Regions from separate parts of the Chitinimonas koreensis genome, predicted to be linked through region 1. Evidence: predicted binding sites of a transcription regulator. Region 1 holds the regulator's gene; each other region holds the start of a gene.
What was found. The regulator sigma-54, encoded in region 1, starts transcription at its own class of promoters, with help from an activator protein. The targets are predictions, from matches to a motif close to CTGGCACGCTTCATGCTT.
Positions count from the first base shown of each region.

Region 2: the regulator sigma-54 is predicted to act here: its motif matches at 1,156-1,173, upstream of H9L41_RS06295 (CmpA/NrtA family ABC transporter substrate-binding protein).
Region 3: the regulator sigma-54 is predicted to act here: its motif matches at 1,075-1,092, upstream of H9L41_RS05705 (nitrate/nitrite transporter).
Region 4: the regulator sigma-54 is predicted to act here: its motif matches at 1,442-1,459, upstream of glnK (P-II family nitrogen regulator).

Region 1 covers NZ_CP060704.1:525,355-527,552, forward strand. Annotated here, with positions in the region: gene hpf (ribosome hibernation-promoting factor, HPF/YfiA family) at 177-512, opposite strand; gene H9L41_RS02105 (RNA polymerase factor sigma-54) at 577-2,058, opposite strand; gene lptB (LPS export ABC transporter ATP-binding protein) at 2,080-2,198, opposite strand, start outside.
Region 2 covers NZ_CP060704.1:1,473,534-1,475,731, reverse strand. Annotated here, with positions in the region: gene H9L41_RS06305 (hypothetical protein) at 111-281, shown strand; gene ilvM (acetolactate synthase 2 small subunit) at 422-673, opposite strand; gene H9L41_RS06295 (CmpA/NrtA family ABC transporter substrate-binding protein) at 1,398-2,198, shown strand, end outside.
Region 3 covers NZ_CP060704.1:1,335,999-1,338,196, reverse strand. Annotated here, with positions in the region: gene H9L41_RS05710 (S41 family peptidase) at 1-855, opposite strand, end outside; gene H9L41_RS05705 (nitrate/nitrite transporter) at 1,281-2,198, shown strand, end outside.
Region 4 covers NZ_CP060704.1:5,338,426-5,340,623, forward strand. Annotated here, with positions in the region: gene H9L41_RS22745 (ammonium transporter) at 1-1,034, opposite strand, end outside; gene glnK (P-II family nitrogen regulator) at 1,057-1,395, opposite strand; gene H9L41_RS22755 (accessory factor UbiK family protein) at 1,634-1,915, shown strand; gene hemL (glutamate-1-semialdehyde 2,1-aminomutase) at 2,086-2,198, opposite strand, start outside.

The DNA.
Region 1 (2,198 bases):
CGCTTGCTCGCCGGCAGTCCCGTTGCGGTGAAATCGATCGGCATGCGGTTCAGACCGCTCCGGCAGGCATGGATTCCCGCCTTCGCGCGCCGGCGGTCACGCAAAAGAAAAGCGGGAACGGTGTCCCTGTACCGTTCCCGCGCCCTCGCGTGCGATTAGGTGTGCTGCAAGTCCGCTCACGCGGCGGGCTGTTCGCTCTCCTGGTACTTCAACGGTTCGGCGTGACGGTCGCCGTAGCGCTTTTCCTTGTGCTTGAGGACCTGTCGATCGAGCTTGTCCGCGACCAGGTCGATGGCGGCATACATGTCGGGCTCGCAGGCCTCGACGTGGATGTCCTTGCCTCGCAGGTGGACGTTGACCTCGACCTTCTGCTGCAGCTTGTCGACCGACAGGGTGACGTTCATGTCGATGACGTGGTCGAAGTGGCGCGTCACGCGTTCCAGCTTGGTTTCCACGTAGTCGCGGATGGCCGGGGTGACGTCGAGATGGTGCCCACTGATGGTCAGGTTCATACAACTCTCCTTGTGCTGAAGGATGCCGCCGGGCCGACGCCCGGACTGCGGGAGTCGGTGGCGGCTATAGGGACTTTCTTTGGTTCACGGGAGGGATTTGCAAGGCTTCACGGTATTTGGCGACGGTACGGCGGGCGACGTTGATGCCCTGCTTGCCGAGCACGTCGGCGATCGTGCTGTCGCTCAACGGCTTCTTGCCGTCTTCGTTCTGGATCAGCTGCTTGATCAGCGCCTTGATGGCGATGGCCGAGCATTCGCCGCCGGAGTCGGTCTCGACGTGGCTGCCGAAGAAATACTTGAACTCGTAGATGCCGCGCGGCGTGAGCATGTACTTCTGGGTGGTCACGCGCGAGATGGTCGATTCATGCAGGTCGAGCTCCTCGGCGATGTCGCGCAGCACCAGCGGGCGCATGGCGACCTCGCCGTGCTCGAAGAAGCGCTGCTGTTTCTCGACGATGGCCTGGGCGACGCGGAGGATGGTTTCGAAGCGCTGCTGGACGTTCTTGATCAGCCACTTGGCCTCCTGCAACTGGCCCGACAGGCCGGCTCCGTTTTCGCGGTGTTGTCGCAGGATGTTGGCGTACAACTGGTTCACCTTGAGCTTGGGCATCGCGGCTTCGTTGAGCTGAACCGTCCAGCCCTGCCGCTGCTTCTTGACCACCACGTCGGCCACGACGTAGCGGGTGTCGGTCGCGCCGAACGCGGCACCGGGGCGAGGGTTGAGACGCTGGATCAGCGTCTGCGCCGCCTTCAGTTCCTCGTCGTCGCATTTGAGCGTCTTCTTGAGCCTACTGTAGTCCTTGTTCGCCAATAAATCGAGGCAGTCGGCGACCACCGTGCAGGCCAGCGCGCAGGCCGCTTCGTCGGCATGGAACTGCTTGAGCTGCAGGGTCAGGCAATCACCCAGGTTGACCGCGCCGACGCCGGCGGGTTCCAGCTGGCGGATCAATTGCCAGGCGACCTGCAATTCCTCGAGCTCGATCTCGAGCTCCTCCCGCAGTGATTCCGGGATCAGCTCGAAGATTTCTTCGAGCGGGGTGGTCAGGTAGCCGTCGTCGTCGAGCGCGTCGATCACCAGGGTGGCGACCGCGTGGTCGCGCTGGCTGATCGGCAGCAGGCCGAGCTGCTCGAGCAGGTGCTCGCGCAGCGTGAACACGCGGGCGACGTTGGCATGCGGGTCGAACTCGTCGTCGTCCTCGCGCTGGCGGCCGCCGCCGGCGGCCTCGCTCCAGTAGTTGTCGCCGAGCGCGTCGTCGAAGTCGAAGTCGGGCTCGCCGGCCGGCGCGTCCTCGGCCGCCGCCGGCGGCGCCTCGGCCGTCGGCGCGGCGTAGTCGGCCGGGCCTTCGGCCGGCGCGCCGTCCTCGCGGACCGCGTGGGTCTCGGGCTCACCCTCGTCCTCGCGCTCGAGCATCGGGTTGTCCTGCAGGAATCGTTCGATCTCCTGGTTCAGATCGAGCGTGGACAGCTGCAGCAGCTTGATCGACTGCTGCAGTTGCGGCGTCAGCGTGAGGGACTGGGAGAGCTTGAGCTGGAGGGATGGTTTCATGCCGGTCTTTGGGTGCGCGGCTCAGAGTTTGAAATGCTCGCCGAGATAGACCCGGCGCACATTGTCGTTATAGACGATCTCCTCGGCAGTCCCCGAGGCGAGCACGCTGCCCTCGTTGATGATGTAGGCGCGATCGCAGA
Region 2 (2,198 bases), 950 kb from region 1:
CGGGCCGCGGCCGGTAGAGCTTACCGACCCGGTGTAAGCATTACCGCGCCGACGCTCATCGGCCCGAATACGAAATCCATAAATATCAATTGCTTGCGCCATCAAGAACGATGGCACGCAAGCTGCGGACTTCCTTGTCAGGCCCGGAGCCCGGCTCCGATCCGCCCAACCGGCACCCTGCCGAACCACAAGGAAGCGACATCATGAAAATGTTCATCCTCTGGCTGCTGGGCGTTCCGCTCAGCCTGCTCATCGTCCTGAAGCTGTTCGGCGTCTTGTGAGGATCTTGCTGCCTGCCAGCAAGCTCACGCTCGCCTGCCCCCTGTAGGAGCGGCTTCAGCCGCGAACGGCGGTGCTCCTCTGCCATTCGCGGCTGAAGCCGCTCCTACGACAACACCTGCAACAACGTTCACGGCCGGCCTTACAGCGACACGCTGACCGCCTCGCCGCGCAACGCCAGCGTGCGCACCTCGCCGAGCTTGGCCAGCTGCGACACCAGGTGCCAGGACGGCCGCGGGCTGTCGATCTCGAGCAGCACCTCCATCCGCTCGCCGGTCTCGGGCAGCGTCGCCTCCATGCGGCGCACCGCGAAGCCGCGGTGGCGCACCACGCGCAGCACGCGCTCGAGCGCATCGCTGTTGTTGTCCACGCTCAGGGTCAGTTGCTTGGGCATCGTGTTTCTCCGTTATGCGGCCTTGGCGGGCCTGAAAAGACGAAGCCCCCGGTCTGCTGGACTCGGGGGCTTCTGGGTATTCGGCGGATGGGGCTTGCGTTCTAGCTTCCCTTCCGCGCACACCACAGCGCGCCCCGCGACGATTTGGTCGCGGTGCGTTTAATCATGGTGATGGCGGGACGGCGGATCATGGCGTGTTGCGATGCGTCATACGGTTGGAAGCTGTCCGCACTCTAACCGCCGCGCGCGCGGCTTGGCAAGCGCGCCGTTTTGAGGCGGCCGGCCCGCTCGCCGCCCAGCCGCGGTGCAGCGCAACGGCCGCTTCGTGCTGCGGCGCCGCATCCGCGCCGCAGAGGGCGGGCCGGCCGGCGGGAATGGCGGCGCCGGCCGATCGCCGCGGACCTCGCCATGATCGCAAAAACCGTTTCGAACCAATCGCTTGCTCGCCTCGGCGAGGCCGGCCGCGGAAGTGCCGCCACGGGCTGGCACGGCTCCTGCTATATCGACCCTCGAAGCGCGGCTCAATGGCGAGCCGGATCACGCTACAGATTCGTTGGGGAGTCTGATTGGGAGCCCAAGCCGGCGGTTTCGACCGCCGGCGGATAGCTCCGGTGGCACGGGCGGTTCGCCGTCTGCGCCCAGGGACAACGGCGTCCTTTGGCTGGCTCGACCGGTCGGAGTGCGCCGTTTTTTTTTTCGGGCGGCACACAGCACAGGAAACCGCATGGAACAGCCCGCCGAAGTGATGCATCCAGCCGGCAGCGACCGGCCGGAAAAGGAAGAGGTCCAGGTCGGCTTCATCCCGCTGACCGACTGCGCCTCGGTGGTGATGGCCGCCGTGCTCGGCTTCGACCGCAAGTACGGCATCCGCATCGTGCCGCGGCGCGAGGCGAGCTGGGCCGCGATCCGCGACAAGCTGGCCGGCGGCGAGCTCGACGCCGCCCATGCGCTGTACGGCCTGGTCTACGGCGTGCAGATGGGCATCGGCGGGCCGCAGTGCGACATGAACGTGCTGATGACGCTGAACCAGAACGGCCAGGCCATCACCCTGTCGAGCCGGCTGGCGGCCGACGGCGCGACCGACGGCGAGCGGCTCGCCCGCAAGGCCCGCGCCGCGCCGCGCACGCTGACCTTCGCCCAGACCTTCCCGACCGGCACCCACGCCATGTGGCTGTACTACTGGCTGGCGGCCCACGGCATCGATCCGCTGCGCGACGTGAACACCATCGTGGTGCCGCCGCCGCAGATGGTGGCGCACATGCGCGTCGGCAACATGGACGGCTTCTGCGCCGGCGAGCCGTGGCACCAGCGCGCGATCGCCGAGCGCGCCGGCTTCACCGCGGCGACCAGCCAGGCGATCTGGCCCGGCCATCCGGAGAAGGTGCTCGGTACCACCGCGGCCTTCGCCCGCCGTCACCCCAACACCGCGCGCGCGCTGGTGATGGCGCTGCTCGACGCCTCGCGCTGGATCGACGCCCAGGCCAACCGGCGCCGGGTGGCCGAGACGCTGGCCGACCGGGCCTAC
Region 3 (2,198 bases), 810 kb from region 1:
GTTCACCGCGGCGATCAGCTGCGACTCGGCGCTGGCGATATGGTCGTTGAAGGCGATGTAGCCGACCTTCTGGCCCGCCACGTCGACCGTCTTGGCCACCAGCACCGGCTGCTTGACCACCGTGGTCGCGTCGAGCTGCAGCGCCGGCTGCACCACGCCGGCTCGGCTGAACACGAAGCCGTGGCGGCCGGCGCCGGTCGGGTAGAGCGCGGCGTTCATCAGCGCCACTTCCGACGACGCGCTGGCGTCGGCAGGGATGCCGTCGGCGCTCACCAGCACGTCGCCGCGCAGCACGCCGGCCGCCGCCGCCGGCGAGCCCGGCTCGACGTAGGCCACGCGCAGGCCGCGCGGCGGCGTGCTGCTGGTCATGTGCCACTCGATGCCGTAGCCGAGCACCGCGCCCGACTGCGACAGCGCATCCCATTCCCGGGTCGGGTAGATGAAGCTGAACTGGTCCTTGCGCTTGCCCGAGGCGGTGCGCGCCGGCGTCTTCAGCGCTTCGAAATAGTTGTCGAGCGAGCCGTAGACGTCGCGCTCGTCCGAGTAGGCCGCCGCCGCGGCGTTCACCGCCGGGATCTCGCCGTACCACAGGTAGGCCTCGCCCATGTAGGCGCGCAGCCAGGCCTTCTCGTCGGCCAGGGTGCCCGGCGTGGTGGCCGCGCTGGCGTCCTGGCGGTACGGGTTGTTGGCCGCGCACTTCTGCGCCACCGCCACGCCGCCACCGCCGTTGCTCCCGCCGCCGTTCCATGGCGCCGGGCCCGATCCTTCGCCGCCGCCGCCGCAACCGGCCAGCAGCAGGGCCAGCGCGAGCGTGGCGAGGACGCCGGACGGCGCGTTGTTCTTGTTGGACGACATGGCTGTTTTCCTCCCCGGGCGACGGGCCGGTGCGTTTTCAGAAAGGGCGCGAGGGTAGCGGGAAGCCCGGTGTCATACAAGCCGGCCGGCCGCGACGGCCGCCGCCGCTCCGCACAGCTGCGGTGCATGCCGCTGCTGCAATGCACAAACCGCGCGCACGGACCGGGCCGCGCCGCGGCCATCATGCCTGCAAGCCCTTGATCCAGCTAGGCCACGACGCTGGCACGGCAGTTGCTGTTAGCGTTCCGCCAGAATGAAGCAGCACCCAACGGTTCAACGGCGGACCGCTGGCCTGGCAAGACAACGGTTCAACGTCGAACCCTCGAATCCGGACAAAGGCGTCCTCGCTACGCGGCGGTCTCTCATCGCAGACCCGCCGCCCAGCGCGGACGCCTTTTTTGCGTCTTCACGCATGGAGAACACAGATGGACAAGGGTTTCTGGAAAGCGGGCCACCCGCCCACGCTGCTGTCGGCCTTCCTCTATTTCGACCTGAGTTTCATGGTCTGGGTGCTGCTCGGCCCGCTGGCGGTGCACATCGCCCGCGACCTCGGCCTCACCCCGGCGCAGAAAGGCCTGATGGTGGCCACCCCGCTGCTGGCCGGCGCGCTGCTGCGGCTGGTGATGGGCGTGCTGGTCGACCACCTGCGGCCCAAGCGCGCCGGCGCGATCGGCCAACTGATCGTGATGGCGGCGCTGGCGGTGGCCTGGCTGGCCGGCGTGCACAGCTTCGGCCAGGTGATGCTGCTGGCGGTCTTCCTCGGCGTGGCCGGCGCCTCGTTCGCGGTGGCGCTGCCGCTGGCCAGCCGCTGGTATCCGCCGCACTACCAGGGCGCCGCCATGGGCATCGCCGGCGCCGGCAACTCGGGCACCGCCATCGCCGCGCTGTTCGCGCCCTCGCTGGCCAAGGCTTTCGGCTGGAACGCGGTGTTCGGCCTGGCGCTGGCGCCGCTGGCGCTGGTCTTCCTGGTCTACCTGGCTTTCGCCCGCGACAGCCCCGACTGCCCGCCGGCCAAGAAGCTGTCGGCCTACCTCGCCGTGCTGCGCGACCGCGACGCCTGGTGGTTCATGTTCTTCTACTGCGTCACCTTCGGCGGCTTCTCCGGCCTCGCCTCCTCGCTCACCGTCTATTTCAACGACCAGTACGGGCTCGACCCGGTCAAGGCCGGCTTCTACACCGCGCTGTGCGTGTTCGCCGGTTCCCTGATGCGGCCGATCGGCGGCGCGCTGGCCGACCGCGTCGGCGGCATCCGCTCGCTGCTGGTGCTGTACACGCTGGCCTCGGCCTGCCTGTGGCTGGTCGGCCGCGACCTGCCCGAGGCCTGGATGGCGCTGACCGCCCTG
Region 4 (2,198 bases), 840 kb from region 1:
GTGGCGACCCAGGTGTTGATGAAGGCCAGCGCGGCGATGCCGTTGGCTTCGAGCGCCGAGCCGGCATTGAAGCCGAACCAGCCGAACCACAGCAGCGAGGCGCCGACCATGGTCAGGGTCAGGTTGTGCGGCGTCATCGCTTCGCGGCCGTAGCCCACGCGCTTGCCGACGAAGTAGGCGCCGACCAGGCCGGCGACGGCGGCGTTGATGTGCACCACGGTGCCGCCGGCGAAGTCCAGCGCGCCCTTGGCGAACAACCAGCCGGCCGCTGCGGTGGCCGCCTCGGCCGCCTTGGCGTCGGTGTAGACGTCCGGACCGGCCCAGTACCACACCATGTGCGCCATCGGCAGGTAGCTGAAGCTGAACCAGATCACCACGAAGGCCAGCACCGCGGCGAACTTGGCGCGCTCGGCGAAGGCACCGACGATCAGGCCGCAGGTGATGGCCGCGAAAGCGCCCTGGAACACCACGTAGATCAGCTCGGAGATCACCACGCCCTTGGACCAGGTGGCGGCCACCGAGTCGGGCGTCACGCCCTTGAGGAACAGCTTGCTGAAGCCACCCGCCACGGCGTTGAGACCGCCGCCGTCGGTGAAGGCCACGCTGTAGCCGTAGACCACCCACAGCACGCTGATCAGCGAGAACACCACGAACACCTGCATCAGCACGCTGAGCATGTTCTTGCCGCGCACCAGGCCGCCGTAGAACAGCGCGAGGCCGGGGATCGACATCAGGATCACGAAGGCGGTGGCGACGAAGATCCAGGCGTTGTCGCCCTTGTTGACGACCGGCGCGGGCGCGGCGGCCGCCGGAGCGGCAGCGGCCGGTGCGGCTTCGGCGGCGGGTGCCGCGGCGGCCTCGGCCGGCTTGGGGGCATCGGGCGCGGCCGGGGCGGCGGGCGCTTCGGCTGCCGGGGCTGCGGCTTCGGCCGTGGCGGCGGGCGCGGCCGCCGGGGCCTCTTCCGCCCAGGCCGAGCCGGCTGCGCCGAGGCTCATGGCGCCGATCAGCGCCAATGCGGTAAGCAGTTTTTTCATCTCTGTCCTCCCTGGGCGGGGCTTAGAGCGCGTCCGCGCCGGTCTCGCCGGTGCGGATGCGGATGACTTGTTCGAGATCGAACACGAAGATCTTGCCGTCGCCGATCTTGCCGGTATTGGCCGACTTCTCGACGGCTTCGATCACCTGCTCGAGCAGGTCGTCCTTGACGGCGATCTCGAGCTTGACCTTGGGCAGGAAATCGACCACGTATTCCGCACCGCGGTACAGCTCGGTGTGGCCCTTCTGACGGCCGAAACCCTTGACCTCGGTGACGGTGACGCCCTGCACGCCGATGGCGGAGAGGGCTTCCCGCACCTCGTCAAGCTTGAACGGCTTGATGATGGCGCTAACGAACTTCATCTTCGCTCCTTGGAAGTTGAAAACCGGGAACTCGGTGGAATCCGGTTAGCACGCCCCGTGCCATGTTTATATTTCCTTTCAGATCAAATACATGGCCTGAATGCCGAGGGAATTCCCGCACGCCTCGCACCCTGTTGGTGCACCATCTTGGGCAGTGCAAGACGATGGTGCGCCGCCCGGTCCGACGGCGGGATTTGCTAGACTTGCAGCCGATTCTTCCAATTTTCAGGAGCACACCATGCTTGCCCAGAAGCTGTTCGACGAAGTGAGCGGCAAACTGTCCGAGGTCCTCTCCACCGGCCCGGCCCGCGACATCGAGAAGAACGTCCGTGCCGTGCTGACTGCCGGCTTCGCCAAGCTGGACCTGGTCACCCGCGAAGAATTCGAAGTCCAACAGGCGGTGCTGGCCAAGACGCGCGAGACGCTGGCCAAGCTCGAGGCGCGCATCGCCGCGCTGGAGGCGCATCACTCGGCGGCCGCGCCGGCCGGCGAAGTGGACAATCCGCAGGACGATTTCTGATCCTTCCGCCGTCTGGTCACGTCGGCGGAAGCCGCCTCATGCAAGAGCGGCTTCCGCCGCGAACGGGTTCAGCGCAGACCTGAAGCAATTCGCGGCGGAAGCCGCTCCTGCAACGGCACACCAAACAAAAAAGCCGCCCGAGGGCGGCTTTTTTGTTTGGGCTCGACGGCTCAGCCCAACTTGGCGAACACTCGCGCCGCCGCAGCGAGCGTCTCGTCGATATCGGCCTCGCTGTGCGCGGCCGAGACGAAGCCGGCCTCGTACAGCGCCGGCGCGAGGTAAA